Regions from separate parts of the Kosakonia beeri genome, predicted to be linked through region 1. Evidence: predicted binding sites of a transcription regulator. Region 1 holds the regulator's gene; the other holds the start of a gene.
The links. The regulator Fur, encoded in region 1, represses iron uptake genes when iron is present. The targets are predictions, from matches to a motif close to ATAATAATGAGAACNACTATCAA.
Positions count from the first base shown of each region.

Region 2: the regulator Fur is predicted to act here: its motif matches at 3,327-3,349, upstream of fepD (Fe(3+)-siderophore ABC transporter permease).

Region 1 covers NZ_CM135106.1:3,407,407-3,415,345, reverse strand. The annotation lists gene ACUY4S_RS16220 (beta-N-acetylhexosaminidase) at 1-2,572, shown strand, start outside; gene fur (ferric iron uptake transcriptional regulator) at 2,761-3,207, opposite strand; gene fldA (flavodoxin FldA) at 3,495-4,025, opposite strand; gene ybfE (LexA regulated protein) at 4,190-4,471, opposite strand; gene ybfF (esterase) at 4,603-5,376, opposite strand; gene seqA (replication initiation negative regulator SeqA) at 5,559-6,113, shown strand; gene pgm (phosphoglucomutase (alpha-D-glucose-1,6-bisphosphate-dependent)) at 6,138-7,778, shown strand; gene ACUY4S_RS16185 (EamA family transporter) at 7,836-7,939, opposite strand, start outside.
Region 2 covers NZ_CM135106.1:3,549,702-3,557,640, reverse strand. The annotation lists gene entF (enterobactin non-ribosomal peptide synthetase EntF) at 1-481, shown strand, start outside; gene fepC (iron-enterobactin ABC transporter ATP-binding protein) at 525-1,322, opposite strand; gene fepG (iron-enterobactin ABC transporter permease) at 1,319-2,311, opposite strand; gene fepD (Fe(3+)-siderophore ABC transporter permease) at 2,308-3,312, opposite strand; gene entS (enterobactin transporter EntS) at 3,425-4,660, shown strand; gene fepB (Fe2+-enterobactin ABC transporter substrate-binding protein) at 4,661-5,629, opposite strand; gene entC (isochorismate synthase EntC) at 5,807-6,982, shown strand; gene entE ((2,3-dihydroxybenzoyl)adenylate synthase EntE) at 6,993-7,939, shown strand, end outside.

The sequences.
Region 1 (7,939 bases):
TGTCGATGCAATCAGCCAGTTTCATCTCAATTATGCGATCAAAGATAACCATGCCGGGCAGAAGGGTGTCGATTGCGCCAGGCTTGGCGCTGACTGGGCGTCGTGCAACAAAGCCGTTATCACACTGACCAATAATGGCGATGCGGTAACAGATAAAGCGTGGGCAATTTATTTCCACAGCATCCGCCCGATCCTTGAGGTGGCGAACGACCAGTTTAAAGTCATTCATATTATGGGCGATCTGCATAAACTGGAGCCGACCGACAAATTCAGTGGTTTTCCGGCGAAACAGTCTGTTGAGATCCCCATCATCAATGAATACTGGCAGCTGTTTATAACCGATGTACTGCCGCGTTGGTATGTCACTTCCGAAGGGGCGACGGCGAAAGTGATCGCCAATACCGACACCGAAGATTTGACGCAGTTCGTCACCCTGCCTGGCGAGCAGTGGAAGCGCACGGCGGATGACAAAAACATCCTGATGACGGCTGAAGCGCGTTTTGCAAAAAACAGTGATGTGAAAACGCTCAATTTGCACACCCTGCGTGGCCAGATTATTCCTACGCCGCAGGCGGTAAACATTCACGGACAGGATGTCGACCTGAGCAATGGCGTGAAGCTGGATCTTTCTGCGTTAAGCAGCGATGCGCAGGACGCGGTGAAAAGTCGTTTTGCGTTGCTGGGCGTGCAAGCGGGAAGTTATCCGGTGCGCAGCGAAATAGCTACGCGTGATTTCCAGGGCGATGAGGCGGTTTCCGGTGCGTATAAACTGCATATTGGTGCAAAAGAGACGGTGATCACCGGTTACGATCAGGCCGGGGTTTTTTATGGGCTGCAATCGTTGTTGTCGCTTATCCCGGCTGACGGGGCACTGAAAGTGGCCACGCTGGATGCGAAGGATGCGCCTCGCTTCGACTACCGCGGCATTCACCTTGATGTCGGGCGTAACTTCCACAGTAAAGACGCCGTGCTGCGTCTGCTGGATCAAATGTCGGCCTACAAACTGAACAAATTCCATTTCCATCTCAGCGATGACGAAGGCTGGCGTATCGAAATTCCAGGCCTGCCGGAATTAACGGACATTGGCAGTAAGCGTTGCCATGACCTGAGTGAGAAATCCTGCTTGTTGCCGCAGCTTGGATCCGGGCCCGACAGCAATAACACCGGCAGCGGTTTCTTTACCCGTGCGGATTACATCGACATTCTGAAGTATGCCAAAGCGCGGCAGATTGAGGTCATTCCGGAAATCGACATGCCAGCGCATGCACGTGCTGCAGTGATTGCCATGGAAGCGAGATACGATCGGTTGATGAAAGAGGGCAACGAGCAAGCCGCGAATCAGTTCCGCCTGCTGGATCCTACAGACACCTCCAACACCACGGGGGTGCAGTTCTACAACCGTACTGGCTATCTGAACCCTTGCCTCGACTCATCGCGTAACTTTGTGGATAAAGTTCTGGGTGAAATTCAGCAGATGCATAAAGAAGCCGGGCTGCCGCTGCAAACCTGGCACTTTGGGGGTGACGAAGCGAAAAATATTTACCTTGGCACCGGTTATACCGACAAGAAAGCTCCCGAAGCAGGCAAAGGCATCATCGACCAAAGCAACCAGGATAAGCCGTGGGCAAAATCGCAGGCATGCCAGGCGATGATCAAAGACGGCAAAGTGGCTGACGTGGAGCATCTCTCCAGCTACTTCGGGGTTGAAGTGAGCAAGCTGGTAAAAGCGCGCGGTATCGACACGATGCAGGCATGGCAGGATGGACTGAAAGATGCCAAAAATGCGTCGGCATTTGCCACCGATCATGTGAACGTTAACTTCTGGGATACGCTCTACTGGGGCGGGTTCGACTCGGTTAATGACTGGGCCAACAAGGGCTTCCGTGTCATTGTCTCCAACCCGGATTACGTCTATCTTGACTTCCCGTATGAAGTGAACCCGCAAGAGAGTGGCTATTACTGGGGCACGCGTTTCAGTGATGAGCGTAAGATCTTCAGCTTCGCGCCGGACAACATGCCACAAAACGCAGAAACCTCTGTTGATCGTGATGGTAATCCGTTTAGTGCGAAATCCGATAAGCCGTGGCCAGGCGCTTATGGCCTTTCTGCGCAGTTGTGGAGTGAGGTAGTACGTACCGACGCTCAGATGGAGTACATGATCTATCCACGACTGGTTTCTGTCGCCGAGCGCGCATGGCACCGTGCTGCATGGGAGCAGGACTACAAAGCAGGGCGCGAGTACAAAGGCGGTGAGACACACCTTGTCGATGTGAAAGCACTGGATAAAGACTGGATGCGTTTTGCTAATCTGTTAGGGCATCGTGAACTGGCAAAAATGGAGAAAGCGGGTGTGCATTACCGCCTGCCGGTACCTGGCGCGCGCGTCGTAGGTGGCGTGCTTGAAGCCAACACCAGTTTCCCTGGAATGGTGGTGGAATACTCTACCGACGGGGGTAAACAGTGGCTGCGTTATAACGATAAGGCACGTCCGCAGGTGAGCGGGGAAATACGCGTGCGTACCACCAGCCCGGACGGTAAGCGCACGAGCCGCGTGGATAGCATCAAAGCCTAGTTGAGGCTTATTATCCGGCCCGGCAGCGAAAGCATGTCGGGCTTTTTTATTCCCGCATAAACACGGTTCCCGGTGAAGGCCGCGTGTTACGTTTCGTTTTCCCGGTCGGGAAAGCGCAGTGTCATCCAGGGGCGTTTAACAGGCAAAAAAAAGCCAACCGTCAGGTTGGCTCAGAGTAAGAAGAACGATTATTTCGCGTCGTGCGCGTGTTCATCTTCGCGGCAGTCACCTTCGGCGCAGTGGCCATAAAGGTAGAGACTGTGATTCGTCAGACGAATGCCGTGTTTGGCGGCAATTTCGCGCTGGCGCGCTTCAATGGAATCGTCACTAAATTCAATCACTTTGCCGCAATCGAGGCAAATCAGGTGATCGTGGTGATGCTGTTGGGTCAGTTCAAAAACGGACTTACCGCCTTCGAAATTGTGACGGGTCACAATCCCGGCGTCATCGAACTGGTTTAACACACGGTAAACAGTGGCCAGGCCGATCTCTTCGCCCATGTCGATCAGTCGTTTGTATAAATCTTCCGCACTGACATGATGGTTATCCGGTTCCTGAAGCACTTCCAGGATTTTTAACCGAGGAAGCGTGACTTTCAGGCCGGCCTTCTTTAATGCGGTATTGTTGTCAGTCATGCGGAATCTGTCCTGTTGCTATACGATTCACTTCCTTAGCGGAAGTTATAGGAATGCACCTGGGATAATGCGTCTCATTATAGAACTGCCATGCCTAAATGAAAACTGCAAGCCCTCAAGTAAAGTAAGCTTTTAAAACGTGGTCTCGCCAACAAACTCCTTGCGGCGAGGCCACTTTAGCAGGGCTTATTGTACAGCGATGAAGGAAAAAGTTAAAAATTTGTAGCAATTATTTCCATCGCTTTTACCTATTAATACGGTGCAACCTACAGGTTGCACCATTATCATCAGGCGTTGATGATGTCGTCCAGGTGCAGCTCTTCAGAAACTTGTTTTACCCATTTTTCGACACGCTCTGCGGTCAGTTCTGGCTGCCTGTCTTCATCAATTGCCAGCCCGACGAAGTGATCGTCATCCACCAGGCCTTTAGAGGCTTCGAAATGGTAACCCGCCGTTGGCCAGTGACCGACGATAGTTGCGCCGCGTGGCTCGATAATGTCGCGAATGGTGCCCAGCGCATCGCAGAAGTATTCGGCATAATCTTCCTGGTCGCCGCAACCGAACAGGGCGACTAACTTGCCGTTGAAATCCACTTCTTCCAGCGTCGGGAAGAAATCATCCCAGTCGCACTGCGCTTCACCATAGTACCAGGTCGGAATGCCAAGCAGCAGAATGTCATAGCCTTCGAGATCTTCTTTGCTGCTCTTGGCAATGTCATGAACATCAGCAACGTCTTTACCAAGCTGTTTCTGAATCATTTTGGCGATATTTTCAGTGTTGCCAGTGTCGCTGCCGAAGAAAATGCCTGTAATTGCCATGAGTAAAATAACCTCTTGAAACTTAATGAGTATGGTGGTGGCGTTTAGCCCACAGATAAGGGCAATCATAGCAGAACAGGGAAGTGCGCGGAAACTGCTATCGCCACGGACTGCACTGTATGCCACATGAAAGTATGAATAAAGGTGATGATTCGGAGGATTCGTTATTCGCGCAAGGCCTGCAGCTGCGTAAGCAGCATCTCTTCGATAAGCTCGCTGCGGCTCATATTACGGGCGTCCGCCAGCTCATTGAGGGCGTCTACCGCCTCAACGTTCAGTTTCAATTCGACGCGTTTAAGCCCGCGAACTTTATCGCGTTTTAGCTGATTGCGTTTATTGATGCGCAACTGTTCATCACGCGCGAGCGGGTTAGTCTTCGGTCGTCCCGGGCGACGCTCATTCGCGAACAGATCTAGGGTCGTACGGTCCGTTTGTTCTTTAGCCATGGTTTAAGCATACTACGGGAAATACAAGCAATCGGGTCGTAGCCCGGGCTGAATAGCGCGCCATCATACATCAGCACAACGGGCACGCCAACGACCGGGCGCGTTCAAACGACCGGTCGCCGCCTTTTTAATCAGTTTGCCTTTTCAGCGAGATAACGACGGATTGCGCGCATAACCGCATCGGGTTTCTCTGCATGCACCCAGTGGCCCGCGCCTGCAATAACATGCGCCCGCGCCTGTGGGAATTGCGCCAGCAGCGCGTCGCGGTATGCTTCGGTCACATAAGGTGAGTTGCCGCCGCGAACAAACAGCGCGGGTTTCTCCCACGCCGGGACGTTTTCCCAACCGACAATCTGCGAATATTGATCCCACAGTACCGGTACGTTGAAGCGCCACTTCCCGTCGGCAAAGGATTTCAGCAGAAACTGAATCACACCTTCTTCGTTAATGACTTCACGCATTATCGCTGTGGCTTGCTGGCGTGTGGTGACGTGCGCCTCGCTGACGGCGTTAATGGCGGCAAAAATCTCATCATGACGGCGTACGTTATAATTAACGGGCGCAATATCAATTGCCACCAACTGGTCGATGCGTTCTGGCGCCAGCGCGGTGAGTGCCATTACCGCTTTGCCGCCCATAGAGTGACCAATGAAAGTGGCTTTCTCGATCTGATGAGCGTCGAGCGTATCTCGCAGATCCTGCGCCATCGCCGGGTAGTTCATCTCGTCTGAGCGGGGAGAAAGGCCGTGGTTGCGCATATCCACCTGCAATACGTCATGGTCCTGAACCAGGTCTCGGGCGAGTATGCCAAGGTTATCCAGGCTGCCAAACAGACCATGAACAAGGACAACAGGAGAATTGTTGTGCGGATGTTGTGCAGTTAGCGCGCGTGTATTCAATTTCATGGCAAAGTTCTTTTTTTCACTCAAGCGGGTTAGGTTATTATGTTGAACATTCTGCCGCCCTGCTGCAAGGTTCAGAAATCGTCTGAGTTTTGCCGCTACCCTGGTTTGACGCTATCCGCTGTTGAGATTTCACTTTATAATCCCAACACTTGTATTCAGATTAGATATCGCACTGGATTAAGATGAAAACGATCGAAGTTGATGATGAGCTCTACACGTATATTGCCAGCCACACAAAGCATATTGGTGAGAGTGCATCCGACATTTTACGGCGCATGTTGAAATTTTCCGCCGTTGCCCAGTCCCCATCGCAGTTACAGCCTGCGCCGGTAAAAGAGACGCGTACGGTCAGTACCGTTGAAGGGGTTAAACCGGCAAACACCGCCAAAGATAAAGTCCGCGCCGTGCGTGAGCTGCTGCTGTCTGATGAGTACGCCGAACAGAAAAAGGCGGTGAATCGTTTCCTGCTGGTGCTGTCTACACTCTACTTACTGGATGACAAGGGGTTTACGGAATCCACCGAGTCTCTGCATGGGCGCACCCGCGTATACTTTGCTGCGAATGAGCAGACTTTGCTTCAGAGCGGCAACCAGACCAAGCCGAAACAGGTGCCGAATACCCCTTATTGGGTCATAACCAACACCAATACGGGCCGTAAATGCAGCATGATCGAACATATCATGCAGTCAATGCAATTCCCGGCGGAATTGATTGAGAAAGTTTGCGGCACAATTTAATCCTTGCATTGAAAGGACCAGGCAATGGCTAACCACCCACGCGCGGGGCAACCTGCACAACAGGGCGATTTGATTAACGTCGCTCAACTTACGGCGCAGTACTATGTGCTGAAACCTGAAATTGGTAATTCAGAACATGCGGTGAAATTCGGCACGTCCGGTCACCGTGGCAGCGCAGGTCGCCACAGCTTTAACGAACCGCATATTCTGGCCATCGCGCAGGCGATTGCTGAAGAGCGCGCGAAAAATGGTATTACCGGGCCGTGCTATGTGGGTAAAGATACTCACGCACTGTCTGAACCTGCTTTTATCTCCGTGCTCGAAGTGCTGACAGCCAACGGTGTAGATGTTGTGGTGCAGGAAAACAACGGCTTTACCCCGACGCCTGCCATTTCCAATGCTATCCTGGTACATAACAAAAACGGCGGCGCGCAGGCGGACGGCATTGTCATTACCCCGTCCCACAACCCGCCGGAAGATGGTGGCATCAAATACAACCCGCCAAATGGCGGTCCGGCTGATACCAATGTCACCAAAGTGGTGGAAGATCGTGCCAATGCCTTGCTGGCTGATGGTTTGAAAGGCGTCAAACGCATTTCACTGGATGCCGCGCTGGTGTCTGGTCATGTGACCGAAAAAGATCTGGTGCAGCCGTTTATCGAAGGGCTGGCAGATATCGTCGATATGGCCGCTATCCAGAAAGCCGGTCTGAAACTCGGCGTCGATCCGCTCGGTGGTTCCGGTATTGAGTACTGGAAACGCATTGCAGAGCATTACAAGCTGGATCTGACTCTGGTAAACGACCAGGTTGATCAGACATTCCGTTTTATGCACCTGGACAAAGACGGTGTGATCCGTATGGATTGCTCCTCTGAGTCTGCAATGGCTGGGTTGCTGGCGCTACGCGATAAGTTCGACCTGGCGTTTGCCAACGATCCGGATTATGACCGTCATGGCATCGTTACCCCGGCGGGCCTGATGAATCCTAACCACTACCTGGCAGTGGCAATCAACTACCTGTTCCAGCATCGCCCGCAGTGGGGCAAAGACGTCGCGGTGGGTAAAACGCTGGTTTCCTCGGCCATGATTGATCGTGTGGTGAATGACCTCGGCCGTAAGCTGGTGGAAGTGCCGGTTGGCTTCAAATGGTTCGTGGATGGCCTGTTTGACGGCAGCTTTGGTTTCGGCGGCGAAGAGAGCGCAGGGGCCTCGTTCCTGCGTTTTGACGGCACCCCCTGGTCGACCGATAAAGACGGCATCATCATGTGCCTGCTGGCTGCGGAAATCACCGCCGTCACCGGGAAAAACCCGCAGCAGCATTACGATGAACTGGCCGCACGTTTTGGTGCGCCAAGTTACAACCGTCTGGGCGCCAGCGCCACTTCTGCGCAGAAAGCCGCGCTGTCTAAACTGTCACCAGAAATGGTCAGCGCCAGCACGCTGGCAGGCGATCCGATCACTGCACGTCTGACCGCTGCCCCAGGCAACGGCGCGTCGATTGGTGGACTGAAAGTGATGACCGACAATGGCTGGTTTGCTGCACGTCCGTCGGGCACTGAAGACGCCTATAAAATCTACTGTGAAAGCTTCCTGGGTGCTGAACACCGTAAGCAGATTGAGAAAGAAGCGGTAGAGATTGTCAGCGAAGTGCTGAAAAACGCGTAAGCGTTTGACATAAAAGGCTCCTGCGGGAGCCTTTTAACATTGCATTGCGCGGTTTAACTAACCCAGCGCCACCATCAGCGCCCCGGCAGTAATTAACGCGACACCCGCCGCGGCAACCAGCGATACTTTCTCGCCAAACAGCACCACTGCCAGGATCACCG
Region 2 (7,939 bases), 140 kb from region 1:
GTTTGGCTATTCGCTCGGCGGTACGCTGGCGCAGGGCATTGCTGCGCGCTTGCGTGAACGTGGTGAAGAGGTGGCTTTCCTGGGGCTGTTGGACACCTGGCCGCCGGAAACGCAGAACTGGGCGGAAAAAGAGGCCAATGGGCTGGATCCGGCGGTGCTGGAGGAAATCGAGCGTGAACGTCAGGCTTTTCTGGCGGCGCAGCAGGGGCAGGCGTCCGGCGAGTTGTTCCGACATATTGAAGGCAACTATGCGGATGCCGTGCGTCTGCTGACCACCGCACACAGTCTGCCGTTTGATGGTAAGGCGACACTGTTTGTCGCCGAACGCACCCTCCCGCAGGGAACCGATCCGCAAACCTGCTGGGCACCGTGGATTGGTGAACTGGAGGTGTATCGCCAGGATTGCGCCCATGTCGATATTATCTCGCCCAGGGCGTTTGAGCGCATTGGCCCGGTATTGCGAGAGGTGCTGGGAGAGTAAAGTCCCTTCAGCAGGCCCGGCGGCGAAACGCCAGCCGGGCTTTTTAACAATGGCGGCCCAGCGGTACAACCAGCGGCGTATGCGCCACCGGATCGTCAATGATCATGCAGCGCAAGCCGTACACAGCCTCGATCAGTTCGGCGGTAACAATCTCTTTCGGCGCGCCTTGCGCCACTATTCTGCCGTCTCGCAGTGCAATCAGATGGGTGGCGTAACGGCACGCCTGGTTCAGGTCGTGCAGCACCGCCGCCAGCGTATAGCCTTGCTCGCGATTCAGCTCGCTTAACAGTTCCAGCAGGTCTATCTGGTAACTGATATCCAGCCAGGTGGTGGGCTCATCAAGCAGCATAATAGCGGTCTCCTGAGCCAGTACCATCGCAATCCATGCGCGCTGACGCTGCCCGCCGGAGAGCGTGTCGACACTCTGGTGTGCCAGCGAATCCACACCGGTGGCTTTCATCGCCCGGCTGACTGCTGCTTCATCTTCCTTGCGCCAGCGGGTAAACATCGGCTGGTGCGGGTAGCGCCCGCGTGACACCAGCTCCTGCACGGTGATGTCGCCCGGCGTCGTGGCGTTTTGCGCCAGCAGTCCAATACGTCGCGCTACCTCTTTACTGGCAAACCGCTGGATCTGTTCGCCATCAAGCCAGACATGCCCCTGGGCCGGGGTCATCAGCCGACTTAAGGTGCGCAGGAGGGTTGATTTCCCGCAGCCGTTAGGACCGATAATCGCCGTGAACTGGCCATCGGGAATGGCAACGCTAAGTTGCTCGGCGATAATTTTTTTGCCATAACCCAGGGTTAACGCTTCGCCGCGCAAACGGGCTGCTGTATCGGTCATTTTTTGCGGGACTCCTGAATTAACAAGGCGATAAGGTAAATGCCGCCAAGGCTGACGGTCACCACGCCCACGGGTAACTGGTACGGCGTAAAGGCTTGCTGGGCAATGCTGTCTGCCAGCAACAGGATCACCGCGCCACAAAGTGCTGACTGAGTCAGCCCCCAGCGTGCGGTGGCGCTGATGCGCCGGGCAATATGCGGCGCAACCAGCGCGATAAATGAAATCGGCCCGGCCAGCGCGGTCGCGGCTGCCGTCAGCGCCACCGCCACCAGCATCAGCATCAGCCGTGAACGTTCAACGCTCACGCCCAGTGCACAAGCAGTGTCATCGCCCATTTCCAGCAGGCGCATACGGCGAGCGAGCAGGGCGGCAAACACAAACATCAGCAGCATGATGGGCGCAGAAGGCAGGGTTTTTGCCCAGGTCAGGCCGTTCAGCGAACCTGCGTTCCACAACCCGGCGCTGACGGCTGTGTCCAGAGACGCATGCAGCAACAGCCAGGTATTAAATGCCATTAGCATGGCGCGCACGCCAATGCCAACGATGATCAGTCGGAAGGTTTCGATACCGTTACGCCACGCAAGAAGCCAGACAATCAGCGAGGTGGCAAGACCGCCGATCATGGCGGCAAGAGCAATGGCGGTCATATGCTGGCCAAATAGCACCATCGCCACCAGCACGCCGCTCCAGGCACCCACGTTAAAACCCATGACATCCGGGCTCCCTAATGGGTTACGCAGCAGTGACTGAAAAATGGCACCGCTGACGCCCAGTGCAGCGCCAATCAGCAACGCCATCAACACACGCGGTAAGCGCCATTCCATCACCACCAGCCGCATGGCGCGCGGTGCATCGCCGGTGAGCGCGTCAATGACCTGAGAGAACCCGAGAGTGACAGCGCCGCTGCGCAACCCCCAGACGGTCAATAGCAGCGCGGCGACCAGCAACAGCAGGCAGCTTAACAACAGACGCGGAGACGGAGAGGTCATAAGCGGCCTCCACGTGCACGGCGCACCAGCACAATTAACACCGGCGCGCCGATGAATGCGCTGACCACGGAAACGCGCAGCTCACCGGGCACAATCAGGCGCCCCACAATGTCTGCGAACAACAAAAGTGCAGGGGTGGCAATCAGCGTTACCGGCAATGACCAGCGGTGATCGCCGCCCACCAGCCAGCGCGCCATATGCGGCATCATCAGCCCGATAAACGCAATCGGCCCTACAACCGCGGTCGCGCTGCCGCAGAGGACGGTAATCGTGAGCAGACCGAGAAGCTGGGTGCGCGCGACTTTACTGCCCAGCGCAGTGGCGGTATCGCTGCCGAGGCTCAGGCTGTTCAGTGAGCGGCAGAGTGCCAGTGCGGTTGCTGCCGCCAGCAATACCGGCAACGTCACGATTTTCAGGGTTTGCAGGGTGCGAATATCCAGCGATCCTGCCTGCCAGAAACGCAGTTGATCGTAGACATCGGCATTAAGAAGCGAGATGCCGCTGGAGAGCCCTTCCAGCACTGCGCCGAGCGCAACGCCCGCCAGCGTCAGGCGCACCGGGCTGAGTTGCCCGCCGCCCTGGCTGCCCGTGAAGGCCACCAGTAACGATGCCGCCAGCGCACCGCAAAAGGCCAGCAGCAACTGGTCTGTGGCGGTGGTCGCGCCGAGAAGTGCCGCGCCGAGCACAATCGCGAAACTGGCGCCAGCATTAACGCCCAGCAGCCCGGGGTCGGCCAGCGGGTTGCGGGTCAGCGTTTGCATGAGCGCGCCGGCAAGACCCAGCGCGCTGCCAGCCAGTAACCCCGCCAGGGTTCGCGGCAGTCGGGCATCCTGAATAATGGTGCAATCCGCGCTCTGGCAAACGCCGGTAAGGGCGTCTATCACCACGGCGGCGGGCATGGGTTTTGCGCCAACGAACAGGCTGAGTGCAGCGGCGGCAAAAAGCAGTATCAATAACCCGGCGAGGGTGAAGGGGCGCGCCGGGAAAGAAGAAAACGACATAAAACGTCCCAAACTTGATAATGATAGTAATTATCGTTATCGATCTTGTTTTGATATGTTACCATGCATAGCCTGCGAATGGACATAAAAAGTGTGTATTTAAGGCGTTGTAATGAAGCAACAATCCTGGTTACTCAATCTCAGCCTGCTGCGTACGCATCCGGCATTCCGCGCGGTGTTTTTGGCGCGTTTCATCTCGATTTTATCGCTGGGATTATTGGGCGTGGCAGTACCGGTGCAAATCCAGGCCATGACCCACTCAAGCTGGCAGGTCGGTCTGGCGGTAACGCTGACCGGCGGGGCGATGTTTATTGGCCTGATGTTGGGCGGCGTACTGGCGGATCGGTATGAACGTAAGAAGCTGATTTTACTTGCACGCTCTACGTGCGGCGTGGGTTTTATTGGCCTGTGCCTGAACGCGCTGCTGCCCGAACCTTCGCTGGCTGCAATTTATCTTCTTGGCCTGTGGGATGGTTTTTTTGGCGCCCTTGGCGTAACAGCCTTGCTGGCGGCCACGCCAGCGCTGGTGGGCCGCGAAAATCTGATGCAGGCCGGGGCCATCACAATGTTGACTGTGCGGCTGGGATCGGTGATTTCACCCATGTGCGGCGGACTGTTGCTGGCCTCTGGCGGCGTGGTATGGAACTACGGTCTGGCGGCGGTGGGAACGTTTATTACCTTGTTGCCGCTGTTGAGCTTACCCGCACTGCCTCCGCCGCCGCAACCGCGCGAGCACCCGCTGAAATCGCTGCTGACGGCGCTGCAATTCTTACTGCGTAACCCACTGATTGGCGGCATTGCGCTGATTGGCGGCCTGTTGACGATGGCCAGTGCGGTCAGGGTGCTCTATCCGGCGCTGGCCATTAACTGGCATATGTCGGCAGCGGAAATTGGCCTGCTGTATGCCGCGCTGCCATTAGGGGCGGCAATCGGCGCGCTGACCAGCGGTAAGCTGGCGCACAGCGAGCGGCCCGGAGTGATTATGCTGACGACGACCGTCGGGGCATTTATCGCCATTGGCTTATTCAGTCAAATGCCGAACTGGGCGCTGGGCGTGCTATTCCTCGCGCTGTGCGGCTGGCTGACGGCGGTGAGTTCGCTTCTGCAATACACGCTGTTACAAACCCAGACCCCGGAGGCGATGCTCGGGCGCATCAATGGCTTGTGGACTGCGCAAAATGTCACTGGCGACGCGATCGGTGCGGCGCTGCTCGGGGCCATGGGATCGATGATGACGCCAGTGGCTTCCGCCAGTATCAGCGGGATGGTGCTGGCTGTGGTAGGGCTTGGGCTTTTGGTAATGCTCAGCGAGCTGCGCCGTTTTCGCCAGACGCAGCCCGCAGCATAGTTAATCAAACAGCGCAGAGAGACGCTGTAACACGCGGGTCGCGCTGTAGTAGTCGAGGCGGAAAGTTTCTGCGCCCAGGGCGTAAACGCGCTTGTTCTGTACGGCGGATAAATGCGCCAGTAAAGGGTTGGCAAGCAGCGCATCGGCATCCTGCTGGTCGCTGGCAAACAGGAACAGTGACTGGCCATTCAACCCGGCCGCCAGGTTTTCACCGCCCAGTTGCACAATATCGTGGCGTTTGCCCTGACTCTGGCTGGTTTGCAGCCCGGCAGGCAACCCGGCAAGCGCAAAGCCAAGTTGTTGCATCAACTTGCCCTGCGCCGATTCTGCAGTCCATACGTTGGCACCGTGCGCTGCTGGTGTATAAACCAGCGCGCTTACCGGTTGCGGTGGCAATTTAATGCGCGCTTTGACATCGGCCAGTTGGTGATTGAATTGTGCAATCCGCGCTGCGGCCTGTTTTTCCTGGCCGGTGATAAGGCCAAGCTGGGTCAGCAAATCTTGCCAGCTCTTGTCGTCGTAATTGATGACCAGCGTCGGCGCAATGGTGGAGAGCTGATCGTAGAGGGCCAGTGCAGAATCGCCGCCGGTCGCGCTAATCAGGATCAGGTCGGGCATTTGCGCCGCGACGGCTTCGGCATTCGGTTCACCGATATACAGGCGTGCAACATGGCGCTGTTTAGCCACGTCGCCCCACTGGCGCAAGAAGCCCTGATTATCGGCAAAGCGGTTATTGGGCGTGGTTGCACCGCTGGCAATGACCGGGGCATCTATCGCCAACAGCGAGCCAGTGAGGGTAACGCTGGTGGAAACAATGCGCAGCGGTTTGCTCGCGATCTGCTGTGTGCCGTGGCTGTCGCTTACCTGGCGGGGCCAGTCAGCGGCCATTGCTGAGGATAGTCCTAAAAGAAAAATGCCCAAAAACGTTAAGGGCTTACGGCACAAAAAGGGAAATTTCACGAGACGCATCCTGTTTTTGTTGAGGTTAATGCTTCTCATTTTCAATGTTGAGCGGGGAGGATGCAAGGGGCAGTCACTCAGAGAGATATTCTGCTGTTGACAGAGCCGTGCATAACTTTTTATCTTACTGCGCAATAATACAAATGATAATCATTCTTAGTTCATTTATCGTTGTTGGAGGATGATATGGATACGTCCCTGGCTGAGGAGATCCAGCTCTCTGTGCAGACGCTGGCCGCGGATCAGTTTTTCTTTATGTCGCCGTACCGTAGTTTCACCACGTCCGGCTGTTTTCGTCGTTTCTCTGAGCCCGCCGCAGGCGGCGATGCCCAGGACAGTCGCTTCCAGAAAAAACTGGCACAGGCATTTGCCGAAGCCAAAGCTGAAGGTATTGCCAGCCCGGTGATGGTGGGGGCGATCCCGTTTGATACCACCCAACCTTCTGCGTTGTTTATTCCGATCACCTGGCAGGCATTTTCCCGCCCGGCGAAACAGCGCTCTGCCCGCTACTTCAACGCAGGCGAGATGCCGAACGTGAAGGCACAGACTTACCTCCCGGATCAGGATGTTTTTATGGAGATGGTGGCGCGCGGCGCGGCCAAAACCGCCACCCCCGAGGTGGATAAAGTGGTGCTTTCCCGGCTGATCGACATTACCACCGATGCGCATATCGACAGCGGCGTCTTGCTGGAGCGATTGATCGCGCAAAACCCGGCCAGTTTCAACTTCCATGTGCCGCTGCCTGAAGGTGGCGCGTTGCTGGGTGCCAGCCCGGAGTTGCTGCTGCGTAAAGAAGATCGCCACTTTAGCTCCCTGCCGCTCGCGGGCTCTGCACGTCGCCAGCCAGATGACATGCTCGATCGTGAAGCGGGGAATAAATTGCTCGCCTCGGAAAAAGATCGACACGAGCACGATCTGGTGACGCAGGCGATGAAAGCGGTGCTGACGCCCCGCAGCCAGTCGCTGACCCTGCCGGACTCGCCGCAGTTAGTGACCACGCCGACGCTATGGCACCTGGCAACGCCGATAGAAGGCGAGGCGCTGGAGGGCGAAAACGCCTTGACGCTGGCTTGTTTACTGCACCCGACGCCTGCGCTGAGCGGTTTTCCGCACCAGGTAGCGAAAAAACTGATTGCTGAACTGGAGCCTTTCGATCGGGAACTGTTTGGCGGGATTGTCGGCTGGTGTGATGCCGAAGGTAACGGCGAGTGGGTGGTGACCATCCGCTGCGCCCGTGTTCATGACAAAAATGTCCGGCTGTTTGCCGGTGCCGGGATTGTTCCTGCCTCTTCGCCGTTATCGGAGTGGCGTGAAACCGGCGTCAAACTGACCACCATGTTAAACGCGTTTGGTTTGCAGTAAGGAGCAGATAATGACCCTTCCCTTTAATCGCTGGCCGGAGGCGTTCGCTCGCCGCTACCGTGAAAAAGGTTACTGGCAGGATGTGCCGTTAACCGACATTCTCACTCGCCATGCGCACAGCGAAGTCACTGCAGTGATTGACGGCGAGCGCGAGTACAGTTATCGCCAGTTACATCAGCTCTCCGACAATCTGGCCTGCTCCCTGCAGGCTCTGGGCCTGAAGCGTGGGGAAACCGCACTGGTGCAGCTCGGCAATGTGGCCGAGTTCTATATCACCTTTTTTGCGCTGCTGAAAATAGGCGTTGCGCCCGTCAATGCGCTGTTCAGCCATCAACGCAGTGAACTGAATGCGTACGCCACGCAGCTCAAACCGGCCTTACTGATTGCCGATCGTGAGCATGCGCTGTTCGCGAACGATGATTTTACAACCGATTTTGTGGCGCAGCACAATGCGGTACGTGTGGTGCTGCTGCGGGGTGACAACGGCGAACATGCGCTGAATGCGGCGATCGCTCGCCCGGCGGATAATTTTATTGCCACGCCGACACCTGCCGATGAAGTGGCGTTCTTTCAGCTTTCCGGCGGCAGCACCGGCACGCCGAAACTGATCCCACGCACCCATAATGACTACTACTACAGCATTGCGCGCAGTAACGAAGTGTGTGGTTTTACGGCGCAAACCCGCTACCTGTGCGCGCTGCCGGCAGCCCATAACTACCCGATGAGCTCACCGGGCGCGCTGGGCGTGTTCCTTGCGCAAGGCTGCGTGGTACTGGCCGCCGATCCGAGCGCCACACTCTGTTTCCCGCTGATTGAAAAACATCACATCACCGTCACAGCGCTGGTGCCACCTGCTGTCAGCCTGTGGTTACAGGCGATCCAGGAGTGGGGGAGCAACACGCAACTGGCATCGTTACGTTTATTGCAGGTGGGCGGCGCGCGGTTGTCGACCACCCT